Regions from separate parts of the Pectobacterium artocarpous genome, predicted to be linked through region 2. Evidence: predicted binding sites of a transcription regulator. Region 2 holds the regulator's gene; the other holds the start of a gene.
What was found. Region 2 encodes PurR, which represses purine synthesis genes. Its sites were predicted from a motif close to CANGCAAACGTTTGCNTG; they were not measured.
Positions count from the first base shown of each region.

Region 1: tusA (sulfurtransferase TusA) is a predicted target of PurR. The motif match lies at 1,197-1,214, and genes of this name have one in related genera.

Region 1 covers NZ_JBJXVK010000011.1:81,255-84,673, reverse strand. Annotated here, with positions in the region: gene ACKQAD_RS09230 (DcrB family lipoprotein) at 1-200, opposite strand, end outside; gene ACKQAD_RS09225 (7-cyano-7-deazaguanine/7-aminomethyl-7-deazaguanine transporter) at 386-1,063, opposite strand; gene tusA (sulfurtransferase TusA) at 1,280-1,525, shown strand; gene ACKQAD_RS09215 (zinc/cadmium/mercury/lead-transporting ATPase) at 1,642-3,419, opposite strand, start outside.
Region 2 covers NZ_JBJXVK010000001.1:57,292-60,710, forward strand. Annotated here, with positions in the region: gene cfa (cyclopropane fatty acyl phospholipid synthase) at 1-805, opposite strand, end outside; gene purR (HTH-type transcriptional repressor PurR) at 1,011-2,036, opposite strand; gene cydH (cytochrome bd-I oxidase subunit CydH) at 2,414-2,503, shown strand; gene ACKQAD_RS00270 (C40 family peptidase) at 2,591-3,419, opposite strand, start outside.

The DNA.
Region 1 (3,419 bases), on a different contig from region 2:
TTGCCGCTCTGGTCACGCATGTCGGCGGGCAGAGTAAACGCAATCTTGCCCTCCATTAATTCAATATTCTGACCTGCGCTGGCTTCTGCGGCAGGTTTATCTTGTGCGCCCGATTTTGCAGCGTCATCCGTTTTGCCATCACAGGCAGCAAGCAGACCGACAAGCAAGCCGACACCGAGGTATTTGATTACATTCGACATGGGATCCCTTTCTCTCGTTTTTGAACAGGTCATCTTTTGAAACAGGTAATAACAGTATGGCACCCTATTCAGATAGCAAAAACAAGCGTTTTGTTGTTGCAAACCGTTGTGGGAACCTGCGTTATTTTTACAAAGCGATGAGTGAATTAGCGGGAAAAGGCGGCGTGAATAGCCGCCAATTGGCATTAATGGTGGCTGCTAATGGAACGGTAGTCGGTCGAGTCTTTCTGCTCGCTCAGTCGTTTGAGTACCATGTTTAGCATCACGCCGTACATCGGCAAGAAGAATATCAGGCTGATCAAAAGCTTAAAGGTATAATCTACCATCGCAATTTCAACCCAGTTTGCGGCCATAAAGGCATCGGTGCTGTGATAAAACGCGATGAAGAAAAAGGCCAGCGTATCGCTGAAATTACCAAACACAGTCGATACGGCCGGAGCGACCCACCACGCGCGTCTCTGGCGTAGCCGATTGAAGACGTGAACATCCAGAATCTGACCCAGAACATAAGCCATGAAGCTGGCGCAGGCGATACGTGCCACAACGATATTCACCTGACTTAACGCCTCGAACGACTGCCACGATCCCTGATAAAACAGGGACGACACCAGATAGGAAATCACCAGTGCAGGCACCATCACGGTCAGAATGATACGACGCGCCAGCGGTGCACCGAAAATCCGTACCGTCAGGTCAGTCGCCAGAAAAATAAACGGGAAGGTAAACGCGCCCCAGGTGGTATGGAAACCGAAAATCAATACTGGGAGCTGGACCAGATAATTACTCGACGTAATGATCAGGATATGGAACAACGATAGCCAGATCAGCGCCGTAAGCCGCTGCTGGGGAGTAAAACGATACATAATGTGACCTTTTTGGTTATTGGGGTTAGGGAACCCAAGAGATAACGTGCAGATTTATGCTGCAACGCGGCGGCATAATACGCAATTGCTTTGCTAATGCAACGTGTTTTGCCAGGAAAGTATGGTTGTTTTATGCGCAAACGTTGTCGTCGCTTGCGTCGGGAAATCCTCAGCGTAAACTAGGGCGGTTTTTTGATTCCAGCACTGAGAACGTTGATGACCGATCCCTTTACCAACCCGGATAAAACCCTTGATGCGCAGGGGCTACGCTGCCCTGAGCCTGTGATGATGGTGCGTAAGACGGTACGCCAGATGGAAATCGGGCAAACGCTGCTGATTATCGCCGACGATCCGGCCACCACCCGCGATATTCCCGGTTTTTGCGTCTATATGGAGCATGAGCTTCTGGCGCAGGAAACCGAACAGCTTCCCTATCGGTATCTGCTGCGCAAAGGCCAATAATCATGCTGAGGTTTGTTATTAGGAGAAACACGGGGATGAGGTTCCCGTAGGGAGGCCTCACCCCGTGGTCGCTCCGTGTATCTCGATCCTTCAACCAACAGCCAGCAACGGTAATATCAGTCCCGTTTTCTCAGCAGCCGCAGGGCGTTAGCGGTGACCAGCGCCGTTGCGCCGGAATCGGCCAGCACGGCGAGCCACAGCCCGGTAATGCCCAGAATGCTGGTGACCAGAAAGACCGCTTTCAGCCCCAGCGCGATGGCAATGTTCTGACGAATATTATGCTGCGTTGCCCGCGACAGGCTAATCATGGCAGCCAGCCCGGTCAGACGGCTGTGCGTGAGTGCCGCATCGGCTGTTTCCAGCGCCACATCCGTCCCGCTTCCCATCGCAATCCCGATCGTCGCGGCTTTCATTGCTGGCGCGTCGTTGATACCGTCACCCACCATCGCGACGGGATGCTGCTTGCTCAACTCGCTGACCGCCGTGACCTTATCGGCAGGAAGCAGACTGGCGCGGTAATCGATCCCTAATGTCGCTGCAATCGCCGCCGCTGCGCGAGGATTATCGCCCGTGAGCATCACGCCTCGGATCCCCAACTGCTGCAAGGCATCCAGCGCTTCACGTGCATCATGGCGTAGGGTATCGCTGAGCGCCAGCAAACCCAGCAACCTGTCGTCTTCTTGTACGACTACGACGGTTTTCCCTTTGTTTTCCAGCGCGTCAATCTGTTGCAGCCAATCGGCGTCGAGCAGGTCGGAGGCAACGCGAGTCGGCGCACTGACCTGAATCCGTTTGCCGCCTATCGTGCCTTCAACCCCGACGCCCGCCAGTGCCTTACGGTTTTCCGCCAGCGGCAGGAATGTACTGCTGGACAACGCATGCTGAACGATGGCTTTGGCAAGCGGATGGTGCGAACCCGATTCCACCGCGGCGGTGCGCGTCAGCAGCGCCGTTTCGCTAATGCCTGCGGCGGGGATCACGTCCGTCACCTGCGGCTTGCCTTCCGTCAGCGTGCCCGTTTTGTCGAACGCGATGGTCTTGATGCTGCCCAGAGATTCCAGTGCTGCACCGCCTTTAATCAGCGCCCCACGGCGCGTGGCCGCAGCCAGCCCGGACGTAATCGCCGCGGGCGTTGAGATCACCAGCGCACACGGACAGCCGATTAACAGCAGCGTCAGACCGCGATAAATCCATTCTTGCCACGGCTGCGCCAGCAGTAGCGGCGGCACCAGAATCACCAACAGCGACAGCAGCATGATGGCCGGCGTGTAATAGCGGCTGAACTTATCGAGGAAGCGCTCTATCGGCGCACGGCGCCCTTCCGCTTCTTCTATCAGTTGCAGAATGCGGTCGATCGCGCTGTTGCCCGGTTGTGACACGACGCGCAATTGCACGACCCGATCGACACATAGGCTGCCCGCCGCAATTTTTTCACCGGGCGTACGCTCAATGGGAACGGATTCGCCGGTCAGCGCGCTTTCATCAAAACTGGCATCGTTATTCAAGAGCTCCGCATCGGCGGGAAGCCGCCCACCGGGTGCGACTTCAATCACATCGCCGGGAACCAGACTGGCGACAGGCACGAGACGCCTTTGCCCGTTGACGATTGTCGTGGCGTCTTCGGGAAGCAGTGCCATCAGTGCCGTTACCCCCCGTCGTGCACGGTTTGCCGCGTAAGACTCCAGGTATTCGCCCAGCATAAACAGCAGTAAAATGACCGTGGCTTCGGTGGTGGCGCCAATTAAGAGCGCCCCGATGGAAGCCACGCTCATCAGCGTTTCAATTGCGAAGGGGGTACCGGAGCGAATGAGCTGCACCGCTTTTTTCAGGATCGGAACCAGCCCGACAATCGTGGTCGCGATAAACGCGATCTGCCCGCCGCGCTCGCTGAGCA
Region 2 (3,419 bases):
CGATGGTATGCAGCAGAAACAGCCCGTTAGGCTTTAGGTTACGCCGTACGACGCGAAAATAGCGATCATAGTTGCGTGGCCCGACGTGTTCAAACATGCCTACCGACACCACGCGGTCGAATTGCCGATCGAGATCGCGGTAATCCTGTAGATCAATCGTGACATTCAGATTCTGACAACGCTGTTGTGCCAGCATCTGCTGCTCTCTGGAAATGGTGACACCATAAACCGACACACCGTAGTGGCGAGCTGCGAATTCTGCAAGTCCTCCCCAGCCGCAGCCAATATCCAGCAACGTCATTCCCGATTTTAACTGAAGCTTTTCGCAAATCATGGCGAGTTTATCTTCCTGTGCCTGTTCCAGCGTCTGTGCTTGTTTCCAGTAAGCACAGGAGTATTGCATGTAAGGATCCAGTATCAGGGTAAAGAGGTCATTGCCTAAATCGTAATGCGCTTTGCCAACAATCTGAGCGCGTCTGCGGGATTGCGGATTCATGACACGAGAAAGGGCTACTCGCGTAAGATCGTGCAGACGGCGGGGCAGTTTCGCCTCCAGCCCCGCACGCAGGACGCGATGGGAAAACATATCAAGTCGTTCACATTCCCACCATCCGTCCATGTAACTTTCTCCCAATCCCAGCGCTCCTTCACGCAGAATACGTTTAAAAAAGCCGGGATGGGTTACGTGGATGTCAAAAGGGCGAGGGCCGTTTATGGTGATATCCGCTGCATCCAACATGTCCTGCACGATGTGGAACCAGGGAGCGATATCGTTATCCCATTCTTCTGTATAAGGTAAACCCATCATGTCTCCTTAACTTTTCACGTGTAAAAGTATCGTAAAACATACCTGGACAGCACTTATCGCAGCCGACGTATCGGTTGTCACCAGAGAAAATGAAACGCGGTATTTAATTTAGAACGACTTCAGCCAGCATACAAGAAAATTGGCTGAAGCATAAAGGAGAACTGGCTGGAATAAGAAAGTTGTCTGTATCGTGTCGCCGCGTTTAGCGGCGATAGTCGAGGTAAGGGCCGTCTGCCACAGAGCGTCGCTCAATTAACGTCGGATGGACTTCAATGACGTGCGCATCTTCCCGCTTACTGGTAATACGATCCAGCAACATCGCGAAGGCGGATTGACCTAGTCGCTCTTTGGGCTGATGAATGGTGGTCAGCGCCGGCGTAAAGAAACGCGCGTGGCGCACGTTGTCATAACCGATCACCGAAATATCCTGCGGCACGCGTAGACCCAGTTCGTCTGCCGCACAGATAGCGCCCATCGCCATGATATCGCCGCCGCAGAATACGGCCGTTGGTCGCTGTTTCTGCGCGAGAATCTGATGCATGGCTTTATAACCGGATTCCGGCTCGAAATCGCCCTGAACCACCCACTCTTCGCGTACAGTAATGTCTGCTTCCTTCAAGGCTTTTAAAAAGCCGAGGTAGCGCCCGCTGCCGGTGTTGCGTTCCTGAATGCCGGGGATGGCACCGATATCCCGATGACCGCGTTCGATCAGGTAGCGGCCTGCCATATAACCGCCTTCAAAGGCGTTATCGATAATCGTATCGGTAAAATCGCTGTGTATCTGTCCCCAGTCCATCACGACCATCGGAATGCTGCGGTAATCTTCCAGCATCGCCAACAGCTCTGGTGGATATTCGGCGCACATCACCAGGAGACCGTCCACGCGTTTTTGCGCCAGCATGGAGAGATAAGCGCGCTGCTTACCGATGTCGTTATGCGAATTACACAGCACCAGCGTGTAGCCTTTGGCATAGCAGCTGTTTTCGACGGCTTCGATGATCTCGGCGAAATAGGGGGCTTCGCTGGATGTGGCCAGCAAACCGATTGATTTAGTGTGATTAACTTTGAGGCTGCGGGCGACGGCGCTGGGCGAATAGTGTAATTCTTTGATTGCCGCCCTGACGGCTGCCTTAGTCTCTTCGGCGACGAAACGTGTTTTATTGATCACGTGCGATACGGTTGTGGTGGAAACGCCAGCACGTTTTGCCACATCTTTAATCGTTGCCATCTAAAAATGACTCCTGAACTTACCTGTTACAGACGTAAGTATATTGTTAATCGTTTGCCTGCGTTTAAAGTTCTTCTTCTAAGCTAAAAAACAGGATTTCAGAAGGAGAATGCCGAATGTTATACCGAAGGGATCAGGCTTGACGTTTTTCGACCGATACGCAGCGCTTTCATAAACAGCGGATTGTGTCCGATTTATCATGAAAGTGAAAGGGCTAATTTATACTATTAGTGATGCATTCGTCCGAGATTTTTCACTGAAATTATGAAAGAATCGTAATAACCCTATTGTTTGTGGATTTAAGCGCCTGAATGGGTTCGCTGTAAAGGGCGGTTTCCTCTTTCAGGTAAAATTTGTTCGTTAATAAGGAGTGGTTTATGAATACAGATCTAAAGATGTCTTTGCTGACAACGGTTGGCGCACTGGCGATGATCATTGTGTTCAGTTTTGTTGCGGTGCTGAACTAACCGAACGATGCTTCTGTGTGGTTTTGGTATATCAGACACGTTTATATTGCATAAAATGTGTCTGAATCGATTTATGTAATCTGTTTCTCAACGAATCGTCTGTGGTGTTACCACGCGACGCGCGCCAACGTAGTGCTCCTGCCAATAATCTTCACTCAACTTGCTGATACGAATATCTGAACCTGTACGCGGCGACTGGATAAACTTCCCTTCTCCCAGATAAACCCCGACGTGATCGGCTGCGCCGCGATTATTGATACGGAAGAAGACCAAATCGCCGCTTTCCAGCTCGCTCTTTTTAATCGGAGCGGCATCATGCAGATGATACATTTCGTTAGCGGTACGTGGAATCTGGATCTTAACGACATCTTTGTACGCATAATAGACCAGTCCGCTACAGTCGAATCCGGTAAAGGGAGATGAGCCACCCCAGTGGTAAGGCTTGCCTATCTGGCTCATCAACTTATTCATTGCTGTCGTTTTGGCATGCTGATAACGCTTTTTATGCGCCGCACTCAGCGCCATGCCTTTTTCTCTAGGGGCCGGATCTTTCTCCGCTTTTGTCTTAAGCGCCGTCTTCTTCAGCCCGGTTTTGACTCTGACCTGTGCGGTTGTCTGCTTCTGTTTTTCAGGCTTCAGCTTTTTGAGGTTTTTTTTCACTAGTGCGGGTGTGCTGCTTTGCGTCCGTGACAGCTTTTTTTCTGTTGATTTGTTCGCGCTGCGGGGGGTGGTTTTCGTAATGGCAGCGGTAGGTTCTGGTTTTTTGCTTTTGATTGGTGTCGGTGATTTCGCATTACCCTTTGTTTGACGGCTTTTCTTATTGGTTTCTTCAACGGTGCTTTTCTTTAGCGCAGAATGTGGGGTATGCGGCGCAGCCTGAACGACGTTCAGGGATAGATTGCTGAAAAATAATATA